2 regions of the Corynebacterium capitovis DSM 44611 genome follow, and region 2 is predicted to be linked to the other one. Evidence: riboswitches for the same ligand, from Rfam matches in the RefSeq annotation. Region 2 holds a riboswitch; the other holds the start of a gene.
What was found. Region 2 has a riboswitch for thiamine pyrophosphate ahead of thiC (phosphomethylpyrimidine synthase ThiC). Riboswitches for the same ligand answer to the same signal wherever they lie in the genome.

Region 1: it holds a riboswitch for thiamine pyrophosphate, as region 2 does, so the genes downstream of both, CAPI_RS06805 (ECF transporter S component) here and thiC (phosphomethylpyrimidine synthase ThiC) in region 2, are expected to answer to the same signal.

Annotation. Positions count from the first base shown of each region.
Region 1 is NZ_CP047117.1:1,396,674-1,404,296, forward strand. It holds gene CAPI_RS06790 (nucleoside/nucleotide kinase family protein) at 1-367, opposite strand, end outside; gene CAPI_RS06795 (energy-coupling factor transporter transmembrane component T family protein) at 367-1,128, opposite strand; gene CAPI_RS06800 (ABC transporter ATP-binding protein) at 1,125-2,444, opposite strand; gene CAPI_RS06805 (ECF transporter S component) at 2,449-3,051, opposite strand; TPP riboswitch at 3,046-3,153, opposite strand; gene CAPI_RS06810 (hypothetical protein) at 3,181-3,378, opposite strand; gene CAPI_RS06815 (dipeptide ABC transporter ATP-binding protein) at 3,455-5,113, opposite strand; gene CAPI_RS06820 (ABC transporter permease) at 5,110-6,081, opposite strand; gene CAPI_RS06825 (ABC transporter permease) at 6,074-7,000, opposite strand; gene CAPI_RS06830 (peptide ABC transporter substrate-binding protein) at 7,010-7,623, opposite strand, start outside.
Region 2 is NZ_CP047117.1:1,938,453-1,946,075, reverse strand. It holds gene nrdF (class 1b ribonucleoside-diphosphate reductase subunit beta) at 1-730, opposite strand, end outside; gene nrdI (class Ib ribonucleoside-diphosphate reductase assembly flavoprotein NrdI) at 736-1,143, opposite strand; gene CAPI_RS09425 (metal-dependent transcriptional regulator) at 1,200-1,907, opposite strand; gene CAPI_RS09420 (acyl-CoA dehydrogenase family protein) at 2,006-3,217, shown strand; gene CAPI_RS09415 (HdeD family acid-resistance protein) at 3,537-4,190, shown strand; TPP riboswitch at 4,385-4,497, shown strand; gene thiC (phosphomethylpyrimidine synthase ThiC) at 4,495-6,225, shown strand; gene CAPI_RS09405 (arsenate-mycothiol transferase ArsC) at 6,724-7,149, opposite strand; gene arsB (ACR3 family arsenite efflux transporter) at 7,153-7,623, opposite strand, start outside.

The sequences.
Region 1 (7,623 bases), 540 kb from region 2:
GGGCGCGCCGCTTGCGCGTCTCCAGGGGCGCAATAACTCGCACTGTGGTCACCGCTCCCCTGCGCCGCGCGGCTCTTATCGACGCCTCCGTGACCGCACCGACCCCTTCCACGATGAGGTCCGCGCCTGGGTCGAGTTCCACCCAGCGCTCCCGCGTGCCCGTCTCCCAATCCCAGCGCCAGTACCCCGGTCTAGCAGAGCGCAGCACATCCGTGGCAACCATCCGCGCCCCCTCGGATAACCCGTGCCAGCCCGGATAGAAATCGTCAAGGTGCACGACCTCCATGCCCAGGGCGCGGCCCATCGTTTCGGCGAGGGTCGTCTTGCCCGCACCAGAGGGACCGTCGATAAGAAGGGTGTACGGCATCAGGATATTGCCCACAGGGGCCGGAACGAACCGGTGCACCACGCGGTGCCCACGGCGAACGCGGCGCAGGCCACGCTTGCGGCGAGAACGACCCAATCGATGCGGTGCAAGCGGGAAACGCGGGCGTGGGAGCGCGTCGGAAAGCGGCCAAAGCCTCGCGCTTCCATGGCGGAGGACAGCTTCCCGGCGCGGCGCAGGCTCATCACGAGCAGGCCAAAGGCGAGGGACAACGCGTGGTGCAGCCTGCCCGTGTCCGCAATGCCGCGCGAGCGGCGTGAACGGCGCAGTGCATCGAGGTCGTCGCGCAACAAAGTGAGCATGCGAAACGCCGCCACCGTTCCGATGACAAAGCGCTCAGGAAGCCGGAGCACCTGGGATAAACCGTCGCCAAGGTCGGTGGGGTCAACATCGGCCGAAAGGATGACCACGGGCAGCGCGATAGCCAGAACGCGCACCACCATCGCACCGGCCAGGCTCAGCGAGAGCTCGGTGACCTGTATGAGTCCCCACTGGGCCAGCACTGCTCCCCCGCTCTGCCCGTACAGAGCCAAGGGGATTCCGGATATGGGAGCGAGGATTACGAGGGGCCAGCTGCGACGCGCCAGGCGCGCCCACCCCACGCCGCACAGGGGGGCCGCGGCGACGCTCAGCGCAATTGCGATCGTCGCTGAAACCCAGTCGAGGGTCAGCATGAGCGGGGTGGTAAACAGCGCCACCGCGAGGATGCGCGTTACCGGGTTAACACGGCAGATGAGATTCATTCGAGCACCACCCGGTGGTCCCCGAGGCTGGAGATGAACGCCTCGTCGTGGGTGATGGAAACGACCGCCACCCCTTCCTCGGTCAATTCCCGAATCAGCGCGACCAGCTCCGCGAAGGTGCGATCATCCTGCCCGAAAGTCGGCTCGTCTAAGAACACGAGCCTTGGTGCGTTGACAAGCGCCGTCGCCACCGACAGACGCCGCTTCTCCCCGCCCGAGAGCGTGAATGGATTAGCGCCCCGCAGGTGCGTCAGGCGCAGACGCTCCAGGAGGGTGTCAACACGCTCGCGGGGAGCGCCAGACAACTCCATCTCACCCTGGACCGTGCTCGTGACAAACTGGTGCTCTGGGTCTTGGAACACGTAGCCAACGCGCTGGGCGAGCTTACGCGAGGGCCATGCGATCGGGAGTCCGGCCAGCCCCTGCCGGATCTCGGCGGAGTAGTCCAGCACGCCGCCGCGCACTGGAGCCAGCCCAGCTAATGCAAGCGCGAGGGTCGTCTTTCCCGTCCCGTTCGCCCCGGTCATTACGGTTGAAAACCCCTGCGGAATCTCCAGGCTGCGGGGCGGCCCCCACGTGGGCTGCACGCCGTCAGCGCGAACGGCAACGTCGGCGTCGGCAGGGACACTTTTCGACGCACCCGGGGCCGCCACTTCCGCCACCGCCTCAGCACCGATGCGTCGCAGGCCTTGAGCGTCCAAGCGGTAGAACGTGTCCACGACGTCTTTCCAGTATTCCGGCCGGTGCTCCACAACGATGAGGCTTGCTCCGGTTTCGCGGCACGCGTTGTCGACTGCCGCGATGACGTCGTCACGGCCCGCCGGGTCAAGGTTCGCTGTCGGCTCATCCAGGACGAGGATTGACGCCCCCATTGCGATGACACCCGCGAGGGCGAGCCGTTGCTTTTGCCCACCGGAAAGGTGGGATGTGCGGTGGTCCAACGCAACGTCGAGGCCGACGGCGTCCAGGGCACGGCGGACCCGCGGCCAGATGTCCTCGGCCGGCACGCCGACGTTTTCGGCCCCAAAAGCTACATCGTCACCTACCCGGGTGAGGATCGTTTGTGCCTCTGGGTCTTGCATGACCATGCCCACCATTCCGGAGACGGTGAGCGAACCCGAGTGCGATCCCTCCTCACCGTCCCCGGCAAGCCCCGCGATCACGGAGAGCAGAGACGACTTCCCCGACCCGGAGTCGCCGGTAATAAGGACCCGCTCCCCCGGCGCCAGGTCAAAATCCACGCCGCTGAACGCGGAACGCTGCCGGGTGGCGTAGTGGTACCCCAGCCCCCGCACCGAGACGATCGGACGCGCCATCAGATTAGGAGTCCGCGCCCTCGAAACGCTCCCGCCCGGCCGCGAACCGGTCCAGCGCCCCGGTGGCTGCCAGTGCCTTGACCAGCCAGTAGCTGAGCAAGCCGGCGAGCACAATTCCGGAGACGACGAGGCACGTCAGGTAGATCGCGTTGAACACCAGGCTCATTGCGAGGTTTCCGGAGGTGAACAGCTCCAGGACGAACGCCCCTAGCGCGGATCCGACGCCGGCGAGCGCTGCGACGGCGGGGGTGAAGCGTCGATACGCGAAGGCGAGGAATACGAGCTCCGCGCCCAAGCCTTGGCTCAGGCCGGAGTAGAGAGTCTCGATACCCCACTGGCTGCCGATCAGCGCCGATACGCTAGCCGCGATGAGCTCCACGAAGATGGCCGCGCCGGGCTTGCGGATGACAAGCCCGCCCACGGTACCGCCGAGAAACCACACACCCGCGACAAGGCCACCGAGGCCGGGGGTCAGGGCATCAAGGGCCTTGAACCCTGCATACCCGAGCGAATTCCACACCCAGAAAATAAGGCCACAGGCGACCCCAAGCACGGCTGCGGTCACGATGTCAATGACGCGCCACTTGGGCGCACGAGATGTAGGCATAGCCCGTGATCCTTCCTAAACGCCGGCATTACCCGGATCAGGTTCGACGGTTCGCCGTGGACGGCGTCTCAGCCCCGACATGGAGCACCCGCGTTGTCTTGTAGGAAGGATCTTAGCAATGGGCTCGTATTAGTTAGAGGACAGCTCCCCGAATGTGCACGAAGCGAACTCGTGGTCCTGGGACGCGCCGATTACGCACTGGTCCGCGTCGTCGTGGGAGGCGACGCCGAACCCCGGGTCCACGTCTGGAACCGATGGGGGCAGAAGAACAGAGCTCGCGAAGATTCCGGCGAGAAGTTTGGGAAGAAACGACACGACGTATGACATAGCCCCGAGGGTATGGCCGCGGCGCCACCGGGTGCACATTCGTGCCGGAGTTCGGCACGAAAGTGCACACCCGCACCTACCCCACGTCGATTCCCAGGTTCTCTCCCGTCCCCAGCTCAATGTTGAGGCCGGGCACCGAATTGATGAGGTTTCGCGTGTACTCCTCGGCTGGGTTGTCAAAGACGCTGTCCGCGGTGCCCTTTTCGACGACCTTTCCCTGCCGCATCACCACGATATCGTCAGCCGTTTGCCTCACCACGGCGAGATCGTGGGTGATGAACAGGTAAGACAGGCGCAGTTCGCTTTGCAGATCCGTCAGCAGGTGCAGGATCTGGTTTTGGACCAAGACGTCGAGGGCGGAGACCGCCTCATCCAGCACGATGACCTCCGGGTTGAGTGCCATCGCACGGGCAATGGCGATGCGCTGCCGCTGCCCGCCCGAGAGCTCGTTGGGGTACCGGCGCATCGCGGAACGCGGCATCTGCACCATGTCCAACAGCTCAGAAACGCGAGCCTCCCGCTCCTTGCGGCTGCCAACCTTGTGCAGGGTGAGGGGCTCCTCAATACACCGGTAGATGGAGTACATCGGGTCGAGCGAACCGTAGGGGTTCTGGAAGACCACCTGCATGCGGCGGCGGACGTCGAAAAGTTCTTTGCGCGACAGTTTGGACACGTCGCGCCCCTCGAACTCCACTGCCCCGCTCGTCGGCTCAAGCAGACTTAGGACCATATTGGCCACGGTCGACTTACCCGAGCCGGACTCGCCCACGAGGGCGAGGGTGGATCCCCGGCGGAGGTCGAAGGAGACACCATCGACGGCTCGGAGTGAACCGAACTCTTTCACAAGATCGGTCACCCGCACAACGACTTCCTCGCTGGCCACGTCGGCGGCGAGCGATTCAGCCGTTTCCAATCCCTTCGCCTTCGCCGACTGGATACGGGCCGATGCCAGCGAGGGCGCCGCGGTGACGAGCCGCTTCGTGTACGGGTGCTGCGGAGCGCGCAGGATCTGCAGGCTCGGCCCCTTCTCGACGATACGTCCCCGGTGCATGACCACGAGGTGATCCGCGCGCTCCGCGGCCAAACCGAGGTCGTGGGTGATGAACAATAACGCCGTGCCCAGCTCTTTGGTGAGGGTTTCCAGGTGGTCGAGGATGCGCTTTTGCACAGTGACGTCGAGGGCCGACGTCGGCTCGTCGGCAATAAGCAGGGCGGGCCGCGCGGCAAGCCCCATGGCGATGAGCGCGCGCTGCCGCATCCCACCAGAGAACTCGTGCGGATACTGCTTGGCACGCTTCTCGACGTCCGGCAGCCCGGCCTCCTCCAAAAGGGAGAGCACGCGGGCGTGGCGCTCAGAGCCCGCGGCGATATTGTTTGCACGCAGCGCCTCCTCGACCTGGGTGCCGATGCGCCACACCGGGTTGAGGTTACTCATCGGATCCTGCGGGACAAGGCCGATTTGGCTGCCGCGGATCCTCTCCCAGCCCTTTTCATCCAGCTCAGTCAGCTCCTCGCCGTTGAGCTTGATTGACCCCGCCGTCACTTTGCCTGTGCCCGGCAGTAGCCCGAGGATGGACATAGCGGCCGTTGACTTCCCAGAACCGGACTCGCCGACGATAGCGACCGACTGGCCGGGGTAGATGGTCAGGTCGACGTCGCGCACGGCCTCGACGGTGCCGGTTGTGGATTCGAAGGAGATCCGCAGACCCTCGATGTCGAGTAGTGGTTCGCTCATCGCTTCCTCGCTTTCGGGTCGAGGGCGTCGCGGATCGCATCGCCCATCATGATAAAGCTCAGCACCGTCAGCGCGAGAGCGATGGCCGGGTAGAAGAGCACCATTGGCTGAGTGCGCAGCGAGGCCTGGGCTGCGGAAATATCCCCGCCCCAGGACACGACCGTCGCCGGCAACCCGATGCCAAGGAAGGACAGGGTCGCCTCCGCAACGATGAAGGTTCCAAGAGCGACGGTGGCGTACACGATGATCGGCGCCGCTGCGTTGGGCATGACGTGGGAGGTGATGATGCGCAGGTTCGACGCGCCCAACGCGCGGGCAGCCGTAACAAACTCATCATTCTTTACTCCCAGCACAGCACCGCGGGTGATTCTCGCGATCTGGGTCCACCCGAACATCGCTAGTGCCAGCACAACCATCCACACCGAGCGTTTGTTTTGGAACATGGACATCACGACGATGGCGGCCAAGACGAGGGGCACGGCAAAGAAGATGTCGGTGAGCCGCGACAAGATGGCATCCCACACGCCGCCGTAGAAACCGGCGAGGGCGCCGACGATGGAACCGATCACCGTGACAAGCAGCGTGGTGAGCACTCCCACTGTGACCGAGGCGCGGGCGCCATAGACGGTGCGGGAGTAAATGTCACAACCCTGGCGATTGAATCCGAAGGGGTGGCCCGAGCTTGGGCCCGCGAGGGAATGCGAGAGGACACATTCCCGCGGGTCCACCGTCGTAAAGAGACCAGGCGCGAGCGCCAAGGCGAGAGCGGCGAGGATGAGCAGACCGGAGATCCAGAACAGCGGGCGCCGGCGCAGGTAGCGCCAGGCATCAGTCCATTGGCTCGCGGGGGCAGAGCCGTCGGCAACGGCGTCGACCGCTCCCAAGCCGGTCTCGTCTGTCTCCGCGATGAAGTACTCCTGGCCGCGAAGCGGCGCGTTTAGTCCTTGAGGTTCTTGAGAGTTAGGCATAGCGAATCCTTGGGTCAAGAACGGCGTAGAGGAGGTCCACAATGAGGTTGGCCACGATGTAGACGATGACCAAAACGGTGGTGAAAGACACGACCGTTGCGGGTTCTCCCTTGATGATTCCTTGGTAAATCGTGCCACCCACGCCGTTGATCCCGAAGATGCCTTCGGTGACGATGGCGCCACCCATCAAAGCTCCCAGGTCCGACCCGAGGAACGTCACCACGGGGATGAGCGAATTTCGCAGAACGTGGCGGGTCATTACGGTGCTTCCGGAGAGCCCTTTTGCCCGAGCCGTGCGCACGTAATCCGCTCGGAGGTTGTCGCTCACACTGTTGCGCGTCAACCGCACGACGTACGCGAAGGACAACGAACCGAGCACGATCGCGGGCATGAGCAGAGCCACGAACGACTCGTTCCTTCCGACGGTGACGGGGAGCAACCCCCACTTGACACCGACGAGGTACTGCAGGACGAAGCCGATAACAAACGAGGGCACGGCGATGACAAACAGCGAGATGACCAAGATCGTCGAGTCGAAAGCGCCGCCGCGGCGCATTCCCGCGATGACGCCGAACAGGATGCCAAAGACCGATTCAAACGCCAGCGCCATCAGCGCCAACTTGGCGGTGACGGGGAACGCGTTGGCCATGACCGCGGAGACCGGCTGGCCCGAGAAGGTCATGCCGAAGTCGCCGGTGAAGATCCCCTTCAGGTACAAGAGATACTGAACGAGAAACGGCTTGTCCAGGTTGTATTCCGCCTCAATGCGCGCGCGGGCCGCCTCCGACAAGCCTCGGTCCCCGCCGAGTGCCTGCACAGGATCACCCGGCATCAGGAAGACGAGAGCGTAGAGGAGCAGGGTGGCGCCGAAGAAGACGGGGATCATCTGAAGCAGGCGCCGTCCGATGTAACGGAGCATGACTGCGCGCTACTTCTTGGTGATTTCTTCGTAGACGGGCTGGCTCTTCCAAGAGAAGGTCACGTTCTCCACCTTGTCAGAGGACCCACCGGTCGTGTTGGAATACCACAGCGGGATTGCGGGAAGCTCCTTGAGGAGGATTTCCTGCGCCTCGTTGTACTTCGGCTGTGCGGCCTCGGCACTGCCGGCCGTCGCTGCTTCCTTCACCAGCCGGTCGAAATCGGCGTTGGAGTAGTCACCATCGTTGGAGCTAGCACCGGTGGTGTACAAGGGGGTGAGGAAATTGCCCAGCAGCGGGAAGTCCGCCTGCCAGCCGGTGCGGAACGCGCCTTGAATGGTGCGCTTCTTCACGTCGTCGCGAAGCGACTTGAAGTCTGGGTATGCGTTGCCCACTGCGTCAATGCCGAGGGTGTTGCGGATCGAGTTCGCCACCGCGTCGGCCCACGCTTGGTGGCCACCGTCTGCGTTGTAGGAAATGGTGAACTGGCCGGTGAACGGCGAGATTGCGTCGGCTTCCGCCCACAGGCGCTTGGCTTCCTCGGGGTTGTAGGAGAGCACATCCGCGCCCTGCAGGGAGTCAGAGTGGCCGGGAATGACCGGTGAGGTGAAGTCCGTTGCCGGGG
Region 2 (7,623 bases):
GGACAAGCGAAAAAGTGAAGTCCTCGAGTTCGGCAGCGCGCTCGGGGTGGGCGGCGAGCCCGCGCTGGAACTTATACCCGGAGTAATACCCGTGGACTGCCTTGTCGCGCAGGATAAGGCGGATCATGTCGGCTGTGTTCATGAGCGTGCCGCGCGCCGAGAAGTGTAGCGGCAGGTAGAAACCCGCATAAAGGAGCAAGGAGGACAGCAGGGTGGAGGCAACTTTTCGTTTGAGGGGGTCGTTGCCGACGTAGTGCTCCATGACCCGGGTGGCGCGAACCTGGAGGCGGGGGTTAGAAACGGCCCACTCGTAGGCTTCGGTGATCTCCTTGGTCGAGCACAGGGTGGAAAAGACCGAGGAGTAGCTACGTGCGTGCACGGCCTGCATGAACGCGATGTTGGCGTAGACGGCCTGCTCGTGCTCGGTGCGGGCGTCGGGGATTTGGCTGATTTCGCCCACGCTTGCCTGCACCGTGTCCAGTAGCGTCAAGCCGGTGAACACGCGCACTGTCAGGGTCTGCTCCGCCTCGCTGAGCTGCGCCCACCCGGACAGGTCGTTCGAAAGCGGGACCTTTTCCGGGAGCCAAAAGTTGCTGGTCAGGCGATGCCAGACTTCGAGGTCTTTGGGGTCTTCTATCAGGTTCCAATTCACGGGCCGCAGTGGGAGTTGCCCGCCCTCGACTCCCCCTGTCCACTCCGGGGGAGTGATGCTGCGGTCGTGGTAGCTCACGCCGTTCATTGGGATACCCCTTCCAGGTTCAAACGAATTTTCTGGCGGATCTTGTCGACATCCGCCTTGGTGCCAAGGAGCTCAAATCGGGCAAGGTCGGGCACGCCGCACTTGCGCGAGATGATCGGGCCGGCGGTGCAAAAAGCGGATCCAAAGTTCGTGTTGCCGGAGGAGATGACGCCTCGCATCAGCTCGCGGTTGTGCGGGTCGTTGAGGAAGCGGATGACTTGCTTCGGAACGGCGTGCCGAAGCGCGCCGCCACCGTAGGTGGGCACGATCAGCACGTAGGGCTCGTGCATGCGGAGCGCTTCGTCCGCGGGCCGCAGGGGGATGCGGAAAGAGTGCATCCCGAGCTTGGCGACGAACCTGTGGGTGTTCTCAGACACCGAGGAGAAATAGACAACAGCACACATGCTGCCTCCCAATCGCTAGTCGCTGGTACGAATAATCTAGTTCGTACCTACGAATACTAGGTGAGGGGCGTGCCGGGTGCCAACCCTGCTGCATGCACGAGGACCACGAGGACGCTGCGTGCTGAGTCATGTGCAAGGACGGCCTCGCGGGCGTCCTCAAGGCTCAGGCTAACGGCGTGGGTAGTGGTGCCGCGGTCGTTTACCTGCCCGCGGGCCCCGGGGACGATGCCGAGGTTGGCAAAGTGGTTCAACAGCCCGGGCTGACGGTCGCGGACGCGGGCGACTCGAAACTGCGCGCCCGCGGGCAATGACAGGAGGGGGACATCCGATGTGGGGGGAATCGTCCCGTCTGAGCGTGGAATGGGGTCTCCATGGGGGTCGCGTTCCGGATAACCGAGCGCGGCGTCAATGCGTCCAAGAAACAAATCCGAGGCACCGTGTTCGAGCCGCTCGGCATCGTCGTGAATCTCCTCCCAGGAATACCCGAGCGCGTGGCTGAGAAAGGACTCGATTAGGCGGTGGCGTCGCACCATCCGCACCGCAAGGTCCCTGCCCAGCGGGGTAAGCGCCACCCCGCCTTGCCGTGAGTGCTCTACTAGGCCCTGTTTGCTGAGCCGGCGCACGTGCTCGGAAACCGTTGACCGGCTCAGCCCGAGGTAGTCCGCCAGGGCGGAGGGCGTCATGGACTCGGTGTGCCACTCCCCGAATGTGTAAATCGACTTCAGGTAGTTCTGCGCGCTGTCGGACAGGGCATCGAGGTCCATGAGGCGAAAGTGTAATAGCTCCAGCACGCGCGACGGGTCGCCGTACTTAAATGGGAGACGGAAGCTTTGCCTCAGAATCCTCACGAAGGAGTACGCCCATGAGCGACGCATCAGACTTGATTGACTTCGACAGCCTGCTTAGCCAGGACGAGACCGCGTGGCGGGATGGTGTTCGCGAGTTCGTCGAAGCCGAGATTAAACCGCGCGTGGGCCAGTGGTATGAGGACGCGTACGTGCCGCTCGAACTGATCCCGGAGTTCGCAAAGCGGGGCATGATCGGTGCCCACCTGAGCGGTTACGGCTGTCCGGGGCGTTCCGCCGTCGATTATGGGCTTGCCATGCTCGAAGTCGAGGCGGCCGATTCGGGCCTGCGTACGATCTTGTCGGTCCTTGGATCCCTCGCGATGACCGCGATATATAAGCACGGATCCGAGGAGCAGAAGCGCGAATACCTGCCCAGGATGGCGGCGGGCGAGTTGCTCGGTGCCTTCGGGCTGACGGAGCCCAGGGCGGGTTCAGACCCGGCCTCCATGACCACCCGCGCGGCATACTCACCCAAGGCCGGCTGGGTTCTCAACGGCGAAAAGCGGTGGATCGGTTTGGCCCACCTCGCGGACATCACCGTGATCTGGGCGAAAGTCAGCACGGCGGACCTCGAAGCCGCGGGGTTCGACGCACCGCAGGGCCGCGAGGAAACCATCGCCGGATTCCTCGTGCCTAAGGGTACGCCCGGCTTCACGGCCACACCCATTGAGAAGAAGCTCTCCATGCGAGTGTCGACGCAATCGCACATCACGCTTGTCGACGCCACCGTCCCCCATGCCAACATCCTTCCCGCCACCTTTGGCCTGAAAGCGCCACTGACTTGCCTGAATGAAGCCCGCTACGGGATCGGGTGGGGCGTGCTCGGCGCCGCCCGCGATTCACTCGAGCAGGCCTTGGCCTACGCTGGGGAACGCACGCAATTCGGCCGGCCGATCACCGGGTTCCAGCTGACTCAGAAGAAGCTCGTTGACATGGCGGCCGGATTGAACCAGGGGTACCTACTTGCTCTGCACGTGGGGCGCCACAAGGACGCGGATACCTTGGACATCAGTCAGATCTCGCTGGCCAAGCTGCAAAACACCCGCACGGCAATTGATATCTGCCGAGAGGCGCGCACCATTTTCGGAGGCAATGGCATTATCCACGACTACTCCCCTATCCGGCACGCCGCGAATCTCGAGTCGGTGCGCACCTACGAGGGCACCGACGAGATGCACACGCTCATCCTGGGGCAGAAGATGACGGGGATTTCGGCATTTAGTTAGAGAACCGGAAGGTACCCTGAAACTTCGCGAGCATCGCGGTGTCAGGTGGGGGGAGCAAAGTAGAGCAACGTGGGGGTTTTGCCGGTGTAAGGGTGCGGTTTTTGCACTTTGCTCTACTCCCCCAGACTCGGGTTTTCTGGCTTCAACGCCGTACTGCAGAACGTCCGGGAACTGCCCTACTGGCTACAAACTGTGAGATACCTGTAATCGCAGTAGCGATTATTATGTGGGGGGCTGCGGGGCGCGTCGTTTCGGCGGGTCAGCAGCTGCACTAGGGCGCTTACGCGGCTCCCTTTAACACATCTTAGAAAGGTTCATGATGTCGACCCCTTCTGCTACTCCCCCGCCAAACCAGTCGTTTTACCAGCGGCGCGTCTCGGATGCCCAGCATTCTCTGAAGGTTCTGGGCAATGTCAGCGTCGCTTGGCTTATCTTCCGCGGCGTGATTGCGCTGCTGTTTGGCATTCTCGTTCTCGCTTCCCCGCTTTCGGCTACCGTTGCCCTGCCCCCGGTGGTGGGCATTCTGTTCTCTCTCTGGCTGATTTTCGGTGGCATCGCCCAGATCGTTTTTGCGTTCCGTGAACGCGATGTCGTGTCTGGCTGGGGATGGGACGCCTTCTTCGGTGTTCTCGAGCTTATTATCGGTATTCTCCTCTTCTTTGTTCCAATCGAGACTGGGATCTTCCTCGTTCTGTTTTCGCTCTGGGTCATGGCGTTCGTCGTTATTTTCCGAGCAATTCCCATGTTCAGCTCCGGCAACGGGTGGCTAATCTTCTTGGGCATCGTCAATATGATTTTCGGTGTTCTGATGGTTTACTTCGTCATTGCTCGGCCGGGCGAGAGCCTTGTCGCGGCGGTACTTGTTGCAGGCATATGGGGAGTTGTGTCGGGTGTACTCAGCTTCGCTCTGGCATGGCAGGTTAACCGAGTACGCAACGACCTCGAAGCTGCTGCAGCCGAGACGGGCATGTAACGTCGTCGCCCACAAAACTCCACGTCGAAGGTTGAGCAGCTTCATCAGGGGGGTGCGCGACGCGGGGCAGTCTGCCGGACTAGAAGGTCCTGCCCGCCGCCTGCGCGGCGACGGTGTCGGGTGACCTGAGACCACACCTTCGTGGAAACCCGCTTCCCACATCCCTTACCTGCAACCGCTAAACTAATTCCTCACACCGTACCCACGGGTGCCCGGCGGAACCGGGCTGAGATGGCGCTGATACCGCGCCAGTACCGTTTGAACCTGTCTGGTTAGCACCAGCGAAGGAAGTGAGGAAGGGCTCATGCAGCCAACCCAGCGCGAAATCCACCCGAAGCACTCCTACGCCCCCATCAGGCACAATGGCCTGGAGGTGCCGGAGACCGAGATTCGCCTCGACGACTCCCCTACCGGCCCTAACGAGCCGTTCCGCATTTACCGCACGCGCGGGCCCGAGTGCGACCCCGCCGAGGGGCTTGATCCTCTCCGGGCGGGGTGGATTCGGGAGCGAGGGGACGTCGAGAAGTATGAGGGCAGGGAGCGCACCTTGCGTAGCGACGGCCGCGCGGCCGAGCGCCGCGGAGCCGCCTCCCTTGAGTGGAAAGGCCAGGTCCGCGAGCCGCTGCGCGCGAAGCCGGGTAAGCGCGTGACGCAGATGCACTACGCGCGCCGCGGCGAGATCACCCCCGAGATGGAGTTCGTGGCGCTGCGCGAGCACTGCGACCCGGAGTTCGTGCGCAGCGAGGTGGCGCGGGGCCGCGCGATCATCCCGAACAACATCAACCACCCCGAGTCGGAACCGATGATTATCGGGCGAAAGTTCCTGACCAAGATCAACGCGAACATCGGCAATTCGGCGGTGACCTCCTCGATTGAGGAGGAAGTGTCGAAGCTGCGCTGGGCCACGCGCTGGGGCGCGGACACGGTGATGGACCTGTCCACCGGCCAGGACATCACGACCACGCGCGAGTGGATCCTGCGCAACGCTCCGGTGCCCATCGGCACCGTGCCTATCTACCAGGCGCTCGAGAAGGTCGACGGCATCGCTGAGGAGCTCACCTGGGAAATTTTCCGAGACACGGTCATCGAGCAGTGCGAGCAGGGCGTGGACTACATGACCGTCCACGCCGGCGTTCTCCTCCCCTACGTGCCGCTGACCGCGGGCCGCGTGACGGGCATCGTCAGCCGCGGCGGGTCGATCATGGCCGCGTGGTGCCTTGCGCATCACAAGGAGAGCTTCCTGTACGAGAACTTCGACGAGCTCTGCGAGATCTTCGCCTCCTACGACGTTGCATTTTCGCTTGGCGACGGCCTCCGCCCCGGTTCCCTCGCCGATGCCAATGACACGGCGCAGTTCGCGGAGTTGAAGACGATCGGGAAGCTGACGCGCCAAGCGTGGGAGTACGACGTGCAAGTCATGGTCGAGGGCCCCGGCCACGTGCCGCTGAACATGGTCCAGGTGAACAACGAGCTTGAGCAGGACTGGGCGGGTGACGCGCCCTTCTACACGCTCGGTCCCTTGGTTACCGACATCGCGCCGGGTTACGACCACATCACCTCCGCCATCGGTGCCGCCCACATCGCGATGGGCGGCACCGCCATGCTCTGCTACGTCACCCCGAAGGAGCACCTGGGCCTGCCGAATCGCGACGACGTGAAGACCGGCGTGATCACCTACAAGATCGCCGCCCACGCCGCCGACGTGGCCAAGGGCCACCCCGGGGCCCGTGCCTGGGACGATGCGATGAGCAAGGCGCGCTTCGAGTTCCGGTGGAACGACCAGTTCGCCCTCTCCTTGGACCCGGACACCGCGCAGGCATACCACGACGAGACCCTACCCGCCGAGCCCGCCAAGACCGCCCACTTCTGCTCCATGTGCGGCCCGAAGTTCTGCTCCATGCGCATCAGCCAGGACATTCGCGACACGTTCCCGGAACAGTTGGGCATGCCCACTGTTCGCGACGCCCAGGCTGGCGAGGCCCTCATGGCCGCCGAGTTCCACGCGCGGGGTGGGGAGATTTACGTGCGGGAGTAGGGTGCGGGGCGTGCAGGTGACATCGTCGCCCCTAGACTCCGGCCGCATGGGAGTCACCCCCATGTTCGCATCGCTTTCCGACGCCACCGCCGCCCACCTCATCTGGTGCACCGGCTTCTGCCCCGTTCTGGTTCGACAAAGGGCGGTGGAGGGTGTCGTCCGACCCGAAAATGTTTCACGTGAAACATCGAGCTGGCGCGAGATCGCTATTCGCTACGGGAGAGGCTGCCCAATCGCGGCGTCAGGCACTTCCGCCATTGTGGTTGGGGCACTGCCAGCTGCCCAACGAGAACACCCACAACCGCCCCAGGAACAACCGTTGGCGGTGCGTATCGCGGCCATTGTGAGCGTGGCGTGTTTAGTGGCGGTGGTGCTTGGGCGGAAGCGAGATCGCCGCCCAGATTCGGCGCCTCAGTGAAGCTCCCCGATGCTTCACTGAACGGATCTGACCCTTCAGTGAACGAAAAATCGCCTCAGTGAAGCATTTGTAATGCAGCGTCAGCGCTCCTCCTCAGGAACCAGCTCCCGAAGAAGCCCGCGCACCCGCACATCAATGTCATCGCGAATCAGCCGCATCCGCTCCATGCCCTCGATGCCACGGAGGGACGGCTCGTCGGTGACCCAGCGCTCAAACGTGCCACGGGCATCGGAGGGCATAGTCAGCTGGGCGTTTGAACCAAGAATGACCACGCGGTCAACGCTTCGAAGCAGGTCTGGATCGACGGGCTTGGGATAGTCGCGGGTCATGTCGGCGCCTACCTCCGCCACAGCTGCGGCAGACTCCGCATTCATTCCAGAGCCCGGCCGAGTTCCCGCAGAATAAACGTCTAGCGAGCTACCGGCGTATTTAGTAGCCAGGGCCGCGGCCATGCGGGACTTTCCGCGATTACTTACGCAGACGAAGAGAACGGAGGGGGTGGCCATGGTTCAGCGCCTTTCGGGAAGAGTCGGGTCATTACGGAAGAGTCGGGGTCCGAGGGCCAGCATCGTGTAAACCAGCCCAACCAGCACAGGTATCTCAATCATCGGGCCGATAGTGCCGGCCAGCGCCTCACCCGAGGTCGCGCCAAACGTCCCGATGGCCACTGCAATGGCGAGTTCAAAGTTGTTACCGGCCGCCGTGAACGACACCGCGGCGGACTGGGCGTAGTTCATGCCCACCGCCTTCGATACCGCCAGGGACAGGGTAAACATGCCGACGAAGTAACACAGCAGGGGTGCTGCCATGCGAACGACAGCCCACGGCTGGGACGTGATCTGGTTTCCTTGCAGCGAAAACAGCAGCACCACCGTGTAAAGCAACCCGATCAGCGCCAAGGGCGAGATTCGGGGCAGGTAGACCGACTCGTACCAATCCCGACCGCGCAGCCTCTCCCCCACCACACGCGACAGCGCCCC